One region of the Altererythrobacter sp. CAU 1778 genome, then DNA from elsewhere that is predicted to be linked to it. Evidence: predicted binding sites of a transcription regulator. Region 1 holds the regulator's gene; each other region holds the start of a gene.
The links. The regulator LexA, encoded in region 1, represses DNA repair genes until DNA is damaged. The targets are predictions, from matches to a motif close to GTTCCNCNCTTGTTCT.
Positions count from the first base shown of each region.

Region 2: ACXYN8_RS13525 (S24 family peptidase) is a predicted target of LexA. The motif match lies at 2,118-2,133, and genes of this name have one in related genera.
Region 3: ACXYN8_RS05600 (ATP-dependent helicase) is a predicted target of LexA. The motif match lies at 1,654-1,669, and genes of this name have one in related genera.
Region 4: recA (recombinase RecA) is a predicted target of LexA. The motif match lies at 1,653-1,668, and genes of this name have one in related genera.

Region 1 is NZ_JBTLRP010000001.1:1,494,038-1,497,279, forward strand. It holds gene ACXYN8_RS07060 (ComEC/Rec2 family competence protein) at 1-1,039, shown strand, start outside; gene lexA (transcriptional repressor LexA) at 1,096-1,785, opposite strand; gene ACXYN8_RS07070 (molybdopterin molybdotransferase MoeA) at 1,863-3,059, opposite strand; gene moaC (cyclic pyranopterin monophosphate synthase MoaC) at 3,056-3,242, opposite strand, start outside.
Region 2 is NZ_JBTLRP010000004.1:57,912-61,153, reverse strand. It holds gene mobF (MobF family relaxase) at 1-118, shown strand, start outside; gene ACXYN8_RS13545 (hypothetical protein) at 182-430, shown strand; gene ACXYN8_RS13540 (DUF6961 family protein) at 464-661, opposite strand; gene ACXYN8_RS13535 (DUF5818 domain-containing protein) at 661-969, opposite strand; gene ACXYN8_RS13530 (thermonuclease family protein) at 960-1,385, opposite strand; gene ACXYN8_RS13525 (S24 family peptidase) at 1,397-2,041, opposite strand; gene ACXYN8_RS13520 (WYL domain-containing protein) at 2,451-3,242, shown strand, end outside.
Region 3 is NZ_JBTLRP010000001.1:1,196,053-1,199,294, forward strand. It holds gene ACXYN8_RS05600 (ATP-dependent helicase) at 1-1,645, opposite strand, end outside; gene ACXYN8_RS05605 (hypothetical protein) at 1,769-2,335, shown strand; gene ACXYN8_RS05610 (hypothetical protein) at 2,598-2,960, shown strand; gene rsmD (16S rRNA (guanine(966)-N(2))-methyltransferase RsmD) at 2,969-3,242, opposite strand, start outside.
Region 4 is NZ_JBTLRP010000001.1:1,175,889-1,179,130, forward strand. It holds gene ACXYN8_RS05520 (DUF4139 domain-containing protein) at 1-15, shown strand, start outside; gene ACXYN8_RS05525 (DUF4139 domain-containing protein) at 29-1,621, shown strand; gene recA (recombinase RecA) at 1,752-2,813, shown strand; gene alaS (alanine--tRNA ligase) at 3,018-3,242, shown strand, end outside.

The sequences.
Region 1 (3,242 bases):
CGTGATGATATTGTGGCCGGAATCAGTCGTCGGGCCGAGCTTCCAGATGAGCTTCGCTGCCGTTCTTGCCATTGTCGCACTGTCTGGCAGCGCGCCGGTAAAGCGTTTCCTGGCACCGCGTGAGGAGAGTTTCGGCAGGCGTGTCGCTCGCGGCGCGGCCATGCTTTTCCTGACGGGCATCGTCATCGAGGTCACACTGATGCCCATTGGCCTGTACCACTTCCACAAGGCCGGTGTTTACGGCGCATTCGCCAATCTGGTCGCCATTCCGCTGACGACATTCGTGTCGATGCCGCTGATTGCGCTCGGACTGTTGCTGGACACGGTGGGAGCCGGCGCTCCGGCGTGGTGGCTGGTGGGTAAGTCGCTCGACGCCCTTCTATGGATAGCACATTGGACGGCCGCGCAGCCCGGGGCGGTGAAACGTCTTCCGCAGATGAGCGAGATGACTTTCGCGCTCTTCGTCCTTGGTGGTCTGTGGCTTGCGCTGTGGAAGGGGAGGGCGCGCCTATTGGGACTGTTGCCCGCTGGAATCGCGCTGCTTGTGACTCTGACTAACCCCGGCCCCGACCTTCTCGTCAGCGCTGATGGGCGTCACCTGGCTGTGATCGAGGACGGCGCGGATGCAGGTCTGTTCCTTCTCCGTGATACCCAGAGCAGTTACGCCCGCGACAATCTGCTGGAACTGGCCAGCGCTGGCGACGAAACCCGCACTATCGACAGCTGGAGCCGTGCGCGGTGCAGCGCGGACTTTTGTAGTTTTACCCTCCGCCGGGATGGTCGCGACTGGAACGTGCTCGCGGCCCGTTCGGGGGAGGTCGTCGAGGAACGGGCCCTTGCCGCCGCGTGCGAGCGCGCGGACATCGTCGTGGCCGATCGCTTTTTGCCGCGCAGCTGCGAGTCGCGCTGGTTGACCGCTGACCGCCGCCACCTGAGCGAAAGCGGTGGGCTGGCTATTTATCTGGAACAGGAGAGGGTCGTCAGCGTCGCCGACAGCCGAGGGGCGCATGGCTGGTGGCGGGGAGCGCAGCGACGCTGACGAACTCGCAATCCGATGTTTATCCGGCAGATCGCCGTTGACCGTGCCTCGGCAGATCAGTGGTACCGGCGCAGAAGCCCGGCTAGCTTGCCCTGAACCTGCACCTCGTCCGCGCGATAGATTTGTGGTTCGTAAGCGCCATTGGCCGGGTCCAGACGAACCATGCCGTTCTCGCGACGCAGGTATTTTAGCGTCGCCTCTTCACCGCGGACGAGAGCAACCACAATCTCGCCATCGCGCGCGGCGTCCGCCTTGCGGACGAGAGCGAAGTCACCGTCGAGAATGCCCGCTTCGATCATGGAATCGCCAGACACTTCCAGCGCGTAATGCTCGCCTGCGCCGAGAAGGGCAGCAGGAACGGGAAGCGACTGATGATCTTCCAGAGCTTCTATCGGTGCACCGGCAGCAATCCGGCCGTGCAGCGGCACCTCGATCACATCGTTTGCCGGTTGCGGAGCAACCGCCGGAACGGAAACGGTGCGGGAAATGGCACCGGACCGGTCATCGACCTTCGGACCCTGCGCGGTGGCATCCTCAGGCTGCCGGAGGACTTCCAGTGCCCGTGCACGATTGGGGAGACGGCGGATAAAACCGCGCTCCTCTAGTGCAGAGATCAGCCGGTGCACACCGGACTTGGACTTGAGATCCAGCGCTTCCTTCATTTCTTCGAATGAAGGCGAGATGCCGGTTTCTTCCAGTTTCTGCTGAATGAAACGAAGCAGCTCGTGCTGTTTGGCTGTCAACATCCTGTCCGTCGCTTTCCGGTCTTTACAGTGAACGAATGCGGAACAATTAGGAAACTTCTGTTGCCATGTCAACACGCCTATCGCAGCGGGTAAATCCTGACCATGTCTCCAATGCTGGCCGGAATCGCCTGCGGCTCGCGCCGGATCAGCAGTTCAGCGTTGGCAAGCGCAGATAGACCGCTGCTGTCCTGCGAAGAGAGCGCTTCCACTCCACCGTCGCTCCAGCGTGCACGAACCAGCTCCAGCCGTTTGCCCGCTGCGGGCAAGGGGCCTGCCAGCGGTGCGATGGTGAAGCGTGGAAGAGCCTCCGCAATCGAAGCACCCGCCAATGCCCGCAGCAACGGCAGGAGGAACATATGGGTCGTGACGAAAGCCGAGACCGGGTTGCCCGGAAGACCGAGCACGCGCTGCTGCCCGCGCGTGCCATAGAGCAGTGGCTTCCCCGGCCGCATCAATACTCGCCAGAAGCCCGTCTCCGCACCCCATAGAGCCAGCGCCGGCCGCAGCATGTCATGGTCCCCCACGGAAGCTCCGCCGGAGGTTACGACCACATCGGTGTCGGCCCCAGCAAGGGCATTTGCGAGGGCGGCGGCATCGTCTGGGATGGGGCCAACCGATCGCACGAGAGAGGCAAACGGCTTTGCGAGGGCCGCGATCATCGCTGCATTGGTAGCCACGATCGATGCTTCACCGGCGCCCGACAACAGCTCATTGCCACAATCGATCACGGTCAGGCTCGGCAGGCGACCGGCCGCGAGTGTCTCGGCTCCGCCGGCCATGGCGAGCGCCATCCGTGCCGGAGTGACGCGGCAGCCACGTTCGAGCAACGTGTCACCGTCCGCGAAATCGAAGCCCGCGCGTCGCACGTTCTGGCCTTGGGCAGCGGAGGATTGCGTCGAGATTCGCTCCCCGTTGCGTGTCACCACTTCCTGAATCACGACCGCATCGGCGCCCGCAGGCAAGTGCGCGCCGGTGGAGATGCGCACCGCCTCACCTGCGCCAATCGCGCCGGGAAACGGCCTTCCGGCGGCGCTTTCACCGATCACGACTAGCGAGCCGGTGGCATCTCCTGCGCGCACGGCATAGCCATCCATCGCCGACAAGTCGGCGCGGGGATTGGACCGGCACGCCACGACGGGTTCGGCGAGAAAACGACCTGCGGCTTCCCTGATTGAAATTCTCTCGGACCCGAGCGGTCCGACGGTTTCGAGCATCCGCTCTTGCGCATCTTCCAGTGGAAGCGGAACGGGAAGGTCGTCGGCCTGATCGCTCACGGTGCGTCGGCGTGCCAGTCGCCGGATTTGCCGCCAGTCTTGCTGAGCAGGCGCACGCCGTCGATCACCATGCTTTTGTCGATGGCCTTGGTCATGTCGTAGACGGTCAGAAGCGCGACGGACACGGCGGCCAGCGCCTCCATCTCCACGCCCGTCTGGCCATTCAGGCTGGCTGTGGCCGCG
Region 2 (3,242 bases), on a different contig from region 1:
CGATGCGGCAGCAACGGGCCAGGCTAAGGGCAAGGCGTCTGATCGTTCGCAAGAACCGGTTCGCGAGCCGCCCGAACTCGATCGCTCGATCACCAAGCCCTTCGAAATCGGGATCTGACGCAGCGTCTATCCGCATGGGTTCATATGGCACCGGTTGACTGTTAGTTCTGTTTTTGTTCTCATGGCGACCATGTCTCGAATCGCCGATGAGATCCTGTTTACGCACATCGAGGTCGCGCTTGCGGTTGCGTCCGAAGCAACGCTTGTCGGGCTCGGTGCTGACGACCTGCGAACCCAGCGCAATGCTCGTGTCGATCTCGCGCGCCACCTGGTCGAACGCATGCAGGGTTTGGAGTTCGAAGGAGAGGGGAATGCCGGCAGGAGCTCTCAGCCCACTCTCTTTCCGGGCGATCTCTCGCCGATGGGCTGACCAGCATTGAGATGTGGCTGAGGCAATACTGGCTTATTGCAGGCGCGTCGGGCGATCTTTTCCCATCAGCTCTGCCACGCGTTTGCCGATGGCTTTCCAGGTGGCAATGCCCGCCTCGTCCTGCGCCAGCGCGCGCGCGCCGATCTGCTCGGCGACATGAAGCGGTGCATTCTCACCGTGGGATTTCAGAACCTGGTTGGCACAGGCCCAGAGTTCCCAATCGCTCAGCATCAGCCGAGACGTCCAACAAGGCCGAGGAGGAACGCGATCAAACCGTAGCCCACGACACTGCACGCCAAGAGAAGTTCTACATTGAATTTGGAGCGAGGAGGGCGGGGTTGTCCTGCTGGCCAGATCTGATCGCAGATGAGCTCGTTGAACCCGGCGCGGCGTCCGCAGACTTCCACTTCGCATCCGAGCAACCGACGTGCTCCACGCCCGGTGTCGAGCTCCCACACGCCGCCGCCTGAATGCAGTTCAAGTCCGAAGGGGCCTTCTACAAGACGGCCTGTCAGATAGAGCTCCGGGCTTAGCGGCATGCAGGCCCTTTCCAGTAGCGATCCCAACGCAGCACCGTGCGTGTCTGGATCATCGAGCAGGAGAGATCGGCTCCGTTCGGCAGTCGGCACCAGGCAGCCGTCCGGTTGCCGCCGGCCGAACCTTCCGACCGGCATGTCAATCTCGGTCCACGAACCACGACGTGCCCTGTCGATATGGTCCCGCGAGGGCCGCCAAGAAGATCGACGAGAGCGTCACGCGCTTCGATAGCCGACGCGTCGGGGCAGGGCTGGTTGGTTCGGCATGTTCCATCCATTTCGCGCGCGGCGATCCCGGCGATGCGGACATGGGGGCCTTCGGCACACCATATGGGTCCGTCGCCATCCCAGACATGCGTGGGTGTGCAGGTAAAGGTCTGGCCGGCAGCGACGATCGAGGCAGCGAGGAGGGCAAGCATTGGCGAGCTACCTAGCGAAGCGCGCGGCCGAACCAAAGCACGCGGCCGACAATGTTGATCGTCCGCTTCTCCAGTCCGCGCCAACTGGGATAGGCCGGATTGTCGCTAAGCACCGAGACCCGCTTGCCTTGCGGCTCGATTGCGACCCGCTTGACGCTGAGCATGTCGTCCATGCGCAGCACATAGATCCCGTCGCGCAGCCGCGACTGCCCATCATTGAGATCGACCATTACTTCATCGCCGTCATGCAGCGTTGGCTCCATCGAATCCCCGTGCACGGCGATGATCGAAAGGCTCGTCGCCTTGCTTGCGGTCAGACGGCGCAGCCACTTTTCGTCGAACCCGAACTGGGCGCATTTGGATTCCATTTCGGCCAAAGCGCCGTGCCCCGCCGAGGCTTCGACATCGAGAACCGGGACATGGACCAGTTCGACGACCGGGCCGGATCGCCGTTCGGGCGCACCGAGGATCTTCTCGTCTACTCCGAAAAAGCGGGCGAGCACGGAGCGGTCCTGCTCGTCCAGTTGCCGGGGACTGCCGCGGCGGATGTATTGCTGGATGTAGGCCGCGTTACGTCCAAGAAGGCGGGAGATTGAGGAGTAATTACAGCCTCGTTGCTGGATCAGATCGTCCAGGGCTTTGCGTGCATCTTCCATCGCTGCGGGTCCTATCGCATCCGTCTAGGAAATTCGATCCTAGACTCTAGGAAGTCTTCCTAATAAGAACATAACAAGAACACAAGCGGAAAGCGAGTCGAAGGCGATGGAGCTCCTGGACCAGATTGAGGGCTATTTGGCGCGAAGTGGTACGAAGGCCAGCATGTTTGGTAGGCAGGCAGTCGGGGACCCACGGTTTGTTCAGGATCTTCGCGAAGGGCGTCGGCCGAGGCGCAAGACGACGCAACGCGTCCTTAATTTTCTCGCGTCTACAGAGGGAGTTGCGTCCACGCTCTCGGATCGTGTTGACGTGTAGGCGGATTAGATTCGCATTGCTTTAATTACGTCCGTCCAGTAGGTGTGCCCATACAGAAACTGGTCAGTCCAGCTTTTGTGGGGGCTACGGGGCATGGACGTCGAATCAGGATTACGAAGAGGGGTAGAGAGCAGGCTGGAATTCATCGAATTCCGGTTGTTCTGGGAAGGTCACGTAAACCGAAGCGACATCGTCGAGACATTCGGGGTTTCAATCAATCAGGCGTCAGCCGATCTCAACAGATATCTGGGGCTGGCCGAGACCAACATGGTCTACGACAAAAGCGCACGGACCTATGTGCGAAGCTCTTCCTTCAAGCCAATCTTCCATAAGCCTGACGCCGAGCGGTATCTCACCCAGATCCGGTCGATAGCTGACGGGATCATTACGCCCGACGATGCCTGGATAGGCAGCGTTCCGGGGTTTGCTTGTGCGCCAACTCCTGCCCGCGGGGTGTCTGCACCCATGCTCAGAGCGGTCGTGACCGCAATCAAGCGCAAGGAAGCACTCGAGGTTCTCTATCAGTCGATGTCGTCGCCGGATCCGTCCTGGCGCTGGATCGCGCCGCATGCCTTGGTGTTTGACGGGTTCAGATGGCACGCCCGAGCACACTGCGTCCGTAGCGGTGAATTCAAGGACTTCGTCCTGTCCCGCATCGGTGAAACGCGGGCGAGCAAGGCTTCCGATGTCGCAGCTTCGCGAGATGTCGATTGGCATTGTGACGTTGACCTTATCATCGCGCCCCACCCCGATCTGAGCGCTGGTCAACGAAAGGCAATCGAACTCGATTACGCCATGGATCGGGGCAGGGCGACGATCCCGGTCAAGCGCGCACTCCTCTACTACGCACTAAAGCGCCTGGGGCTCGACACGGACCCGTCGGCT
Region 3 (3,242 bases), 300 kb from region 1:
TGACGAGGGCGACGTGTTCGAGGAAGTCGCCCAGCGTCGCATATTCCTCCATCGCGCGGGCGAGTTCGGTGAGGTTGTCGGCACGGCCCGCGCTTTCCGCCGAACGGTCAGCGGCCAGCATGTCGTTGTAGCCGCTTTCCTCCAGCACGGTCCTAAGCAGCTCGGCGGGGGACGTGGTCTCGGCCAGTTCGCGCCAGCGCAGGAAACTGCCCATCATCCCGGCGATGGTGGTGCTGGCGCGCTTCGGCAGTTCGTCGCTGTCCGCCAGTTGCAGCGATGCTGCGGCCAGCGGCAGGCCGGAACGGCGCGCGTGGCGGTGCATCTGTTCCAGCGTCTTGGCGCCGAGCCCGCGCTTGGGCTGGTTGTAGATACGCTCGAACGCGAGATCGTCCTGCGGCTGGGCGATGACGCGAAGATAGGCGAGTGCGTCGCGGATCTCGGCGCGTTCGTAGAAGCGAAAGCCGCCGATGATGCGATAGTTGACGCCGATCTGGATGAAGCGGTCTTCGAATTCGCGGGTCTGGTACTGCGCGCGGACGAGAATTGCGACCTCGTCGAGATTGGCGCCTTCGCGTTCCAGCCGCTCGATCTCCTCACCGACGCGGCGCGCTTCCTCCGGCGCGTCCCACACGCCGATGACGCGGACTTTCTCGCCCGCTTCGACTTCCGTCCAGAGTGTCTTGCCGAGCCGTTGGCTGTTGGCATCGATCAGGCCGCTCGCCGCCGCGAGGATATGCGGGGTGGAGCGGTAATTCTGTTCCAGCTTGACGATCTTCGCGCCGGGAAAGTCTTTTTCGAAGCGCAGGATGTTCGCCACCTCTGCCCCGCGCCAGCTGTAGATCGACTGGTCGTCGTCACCGACAACGCAGATGTTCTTGCGTTCCTGCGCGAGCAGCCGCAGCCAGAGATACTGGACCGCATTGGTGTCCTGATATTCGTCCACCATGATGTATTTGAAGCGGCGCTGGTACTGTTCCAGAACGTCGCGGTGCTGGCGGAAGATGTTGAGCACGTGCAGCAGAAGATCGCCGAAATCGCAGGCGTTCAGATCCTTCAGCCGGTCCTGGTACAGCTGATAAAACTGCTGTCCGCGTCCGTCGGCGAAACTCTCGTTTTCCACCGCGTCGAGATCGGCGGGGTTGAGGCCGCGGTTCTTCCACCGGTCGATCAGGCCAGCAAGCTGGCGCGCGGGCCAGCGCTTTTCGTCGAGATCGTTCTGGACGATCAGTTGTTTCAGCAGGCGGATCTGATCGTCGGTGTCGATGATCGTGTAATTGCTTTGCAGGCCGACAAGTTCGGCATGGCGACGCAGCATCTTGGCGCAGATTGAGTGGAAAGTGCCGAGCCACGGCATTCCTTCGACCGCAGGGCCGATCAGTTCACCCACGCGATGCCGCATTTCGCGCGCGGCCTTGTTGGTGAAGGTAACGCAGAGGATTTCGCTCGGCCACGCCAGACGCATGGCAACGAGGTGGCCGAGCCGCGTGGTCAGCGCCGCCGTCTTTCCGGTGCCTGCGCCCGCGAGCATCAGCACCGGCCCTTCGGTCGCGAGCACGGCTTCGCGCTGCGGCGGGTTCAACCGCGCAAGGTAGGGCGCTTCGGCGGCGCGATCCGCAGGGACGGGGAGGGGGGCTGAATCGCTCATGGAGAGTGCGAACAGCTAGGGAACAGCTGGCCTGCGCGCAAGGGCGCTTCGCCGCGAATGCGGAACCTGCGGGCAGTGCCGAGCGTAGGTCCGGCAACCGTTCCCCTCGAAAGGAGACAGACAATGAAGAACCTCATGCTCGCCGGCGCAGCCGCTCTCTCGCTCGCCACCGTGCCCTCGATCGCCCACGCCGACCACCACATGTCGGGTGAAGCCATGTCGGAAATGCACGCAGAAGCGATGGCCGAGTGGCCTGAAGACCGGATGATGGCCTACAATGCGTGGGAAGCTCCGGTGCAAGAATACTACTGGACGCTCGAGCCCATGCAGCAGGACGCCTGGTGGCTCCTCAACGACCAGCAGCGCACCCGCGTCTTTGCAATGACGCCCGAACAGCGGACCGCCGCGTGGAGCGCGATCATGACGCAGGTCAGCGCACAATCGACAATGCCGGCAGCGACGGCAAGCACGACTGCGATGGCAGCAACCACCGCATCGGCATCGGCAGCGGGCAACCCTCGTTTCGTCGCGGGTGAAGTTGCCCAGACCGCACCGGCGCGCGCTTCGGGCGAAGAATATCCCGTTTGCAGCGCGACCGTGACCGATAGCTGCATCAATCCCTACGCCGTGAACAAGCGTGGCAACAAGCCGCTCGACTACTGGCCGGGCAAGCCTGCCAGCGAGATGTAATCGGCAGATCGAGTTCGAAACACGGTGGCAACGCCGTGCTTCCTCCGGGGGCGGTTTCGCGAATAGCGGAGCCGCCCTTTCTGCTGGAATGCCGCTGTTCGCCTCACCGCATCTGCGCCACGGCGAACGGCGCGGTGCCTTGGCGACGGGTCCGGTCGAGACCCCGCCCGGTTGATGTTGCCGCCATTCGCTCGCAGTCTGTCTACATCGCCCAGGGAAAGGCGGTTCGTCACGCGAATGAAGAAGGAAGGGAAAAATTCCGATGAGAAGACTTCAGTTCGCATTCGTTTCCGCTGTCGCTGTACTGGCCGTTCCACTGATGGCGCAGACCGTCGTCACGCCGCCCCCGGTGGAGGAGCCTGACGCCGTCGAGGTGCCGGAAGACGAGCAGCCGCGGTTGGAGCAGCCTGACGTGCTCCCCGCGCCGGAATTGCCAGACACCGCGCCTCCGGTGACCACGCAGGCCGAACCGGATGTTCTGAGCGACCCCGCTCCACTGGCCGAGGAGCCGGTCCCGGAGCAGAACGTCGACGAGAATGCGGAAACGGGAGCTCCCGACCCGGCTCCGCACGAGTCGCATGAAAATCACGACATGACGGAGGAACCCGCGGCGGACCCGATCTGAGGCCGGAGTTATGCGAGGCGGAGCAGGGTGAGCTTCGCCTTGCCGACCTTGCGTTCGGCATCGACGGCGAGGGCGCTCACTTCGACACTTTCGGTGGCGGATGTCTCGACCGCCAGCCAGGTCGCCTCGCCGATCCAGCCGAGCCTGAGCAACCGGTCGAGCGCCACAGCGCCAGCGCCGGTCTCGTAAGGCGGGTCGAGCAACAGCAGGTCGTGCGGCGTTTTCGCCGGGCCGAGAGACAGGACGGATGCCGCACTGACTTCGCTGCGATTGCGCGCGTCA
Region 4 (3,242 bases), 320 kb from region 1:
GCTACGCGCTACTGATCGGGGCAGGGCCGTGAAGCGCGCCACCCTTTTCCTCGCCGCCGCGCTTGTCACGCAGCCGCTGTCGGCGCGCGAGGTGGTCGAAGCCTCCGCACCGACCGATACGGCCGTGACGATCTACCGCGACCCCAGCGGCGGCGGCTTCAACAAGGACAATCCGCGCGGCTTCGCGATGATCAGCGAGACGCGAACCGTCACCCTGCCGCCGGGCGAATCGACCATCCGCTTCGTCGGCGTGTCGGAGGGTATGATCGCGATCTCCGCCATCGTCTCGGGCCTGCCGGGCGGCACGATCGAGAAGAACCGCAACGCCGACCTGCTGTCTCCCGCCGCGCTTGTCGACGGGACGCTCGGCAACCGCGTGACGATCACGCGCACCGATCCCGCAACCGGCGTGGCGCAGAGCGAAGATGCTGTGGTCCGCACCCGCGCCGACGGCGGGCTGGTGCTGGAGACTTCGGAAGGGTTCGAGGCGGTGCGCTGCTCCGGCCTGCCGGAGAAGCTGACCTTCGACAGCGTGCCGGACGGCCTCTACGCCCAGCCACTCTTCACCATCGACACGCGCGATCCCACCGGCGGCACCTACGAGGTCACGCTCACCTATCTGTCTTGGGGCTTCGACTGGCGCGCGCACTACGTTGCGACCCTGCAGAAGGGCGGGCGGCGCGGCGATGTCGGGATGCGGATGCTGAGCTGGCTGACGCTCGTCAACGACAACGGCCAGAGCTTCGCCGACACCGACCTTATGGTCGTGGCCGGCACGCTCAACGTCGAAAGCGATTACCGTCAGCTCGCCGCCCCGCCGCGCGCCAGCGGTCTGCGACTGACCTGCTGGCCGATTGGCAGCACGGCGGCAGGTTCGCCGATCCCGACCTTCCAGAAGAACGAACTGGCGGAAGAGGCGATGTATGATTCGGCCAGTGCCATCATCGTCACCGGATCGCGTGCGCCTCCCCCGCCGCCACCTCCGCCGCCGCCACCACCTGCTGCGATGGTCGCGAACGAGGAGAACCTTGGTGATCTCAAGCTGTTCCGCGTGCCGGAACCCGTCACCGTCAGCGCCAAGGGACTGAAGCAGGTCGCCTTCCTCGACCGCGACGATGTCCAGGGCGGTTTCGTCTACGAGAGCGATTGTTATTTCGGCGGGGCGGAAGGTTTCGACCCCGTTGAACTGCTGTTCGAAACCGAAAACGACGAGGAGCACGGCCTTGGCCAGTCGCTGCCGACCGGAGGGGTCACGGTGTTCGAGCCCACAACGCACGGTGATTTGCCGATCGGTGAAGACGATATCCGCGACTATGCGCTGGGAGAGGATGTCGAGGTATCGCTGGGCGAAAGCACCAAGGTCTTCGCCCGCTGCGTTCTCGACGGGGAGGAGCCGGACGACAACACCGCATGGCGCACCCTGCGCGCAGAGGTGACCAACTCCGGCAACCGCACGGCTGAAGTCCGGCTCGTCCTAGGCTATGCCCGCGATTACGAGGTGCGCAAGGGAAAACGGCTGGCGATGAAAGACGGCCAGCACACGATTACCCTGCGCGTGAAACCGGGCAAAACGACCACGACGAAGTTCCAGGCTCGCGAGGTCGATCGCGAGGAGGAGTAGGGGCTGGATGATCGGTCTCCAACAAATTTTCGTTCCCCCCTTGTTCTGGTGGAACAAAGCGGATACATAGCCTTCCAGACAGCAGTCGATAACGGGGAATGCCCCCTAGGCAAGCGAAGGAGGCCATGCGATGGCGACGCCACTGAAACTGGTTGAAAAGGAAAGCAACGTGGACCGTCAGAAGGCGCTCGACGCCGCGCTCGCACAGATTGATCGCGCATTCGGCAAGGGGTCGGCGATGAAGCTCGGCTCCAAGGAAGCGATGAATGTGGAATCGATCTCCACCGGTTCGCTGGGGCTGGACATCGCGCTGGGCATCGGTGGCTTGCCGAAGGGCCGCGTGATCGAAGTCTACGGGCCGGAAAGCTCGGGGAAGACCACGCTGGCGCTGCACGTCATCGCGGAAGCGCAGAAGAACGGCGGCACCGCGGCCTTCGTCGACGCCGAACACGCGCTCGACCCCGTCTACGCCAAGAAGCTGGGCGTCGATATCGACGAACTGATCGTTTCGCAGCCCGACACGGGCGAACAGGCGCTGGAAATCACCGATACTCTGGTCCGCTCCAACGCGGTGGACGTTCTGGTGGTGGACTCGGTCGCCGCTCTGGTTCCGCGTGCGGAAATCGAAGGCGAGATGGGTGACAGCCACGTCGGCTTGCAGGCCCGCCTGATGAGCCAGTCGCTGCGCAAGCTGACCGGCTCGATCAACCGTAGCAAGTGCATGGTCATCTTCATCAATCAGCTGCGCATGAAGATCGGCGTGATGTACGGCAATCCGGAAACGACCACCGGCGGCAACGCGCTGAAGTTCTATGCCTCGGTCCGTCTCGACATCCGCCGCACCGGGCAGATCAAGGATCGCGACGAGATCATCGGCAACTCGACCCGCGTGAAAGTGGTCAAGAACAAGGTCGCCCCGCCGTTCAAGCAGGTCGAATTCGACATCATGTATGGCGAAGGCATCTCGAAGATCGGCGAGATACTCGACCTCGGCGTGAAGGCTGGCATCGTGGAGAAGTCGGGCAGCTGGTTCAGCTACGACAGCATCCGCATCGGCCAGGGCCGCGAGAATGCGAAGACCTATCTCAAGCAAAACTCCGAAGTTTGCGACAAGCTGGAAGCCGCCATCCGCGGCCGGACCGACGAAGTCGCCGAGGAAATGATGGCGGGCCCGGACGCAGGCGACGACTGACTTTTCTCAAGAAGCGCACCGGGTGACGGTGTCGCTTGCGAAACGAGGGCCGGTGGCGTCGCATCCTTCTTTGGAAGGATCGCCCACCGGCCTTTTCGTGTCTGTTGCCTGAGAGCACACCTTGCTGCGGAAACCGCAGACTCTCCGCCCGTCGCACCCATCTGGCGACTTGCCGCAAGGGCAGCGAACGCCTAACTGCCAGCCATGCAGACGACCAACGATATCCGCCGGTCCTTCCTCGACTATTTCGGCGGCGCAGACCATGCCGTGGTGCCTTCCGCACCGCTGGTGCCGCACAACGACCCGACGCTGATGTTCGTCAACGCCGGGATGGTGCCGTTCAAGAACGTCTTCACCGGGCTGGAAGCGAAGCCCGCACCGCGCGCCACCAGCAGTCAGAAATGCGTGCGCGCCGGGGGCAAGCACAAC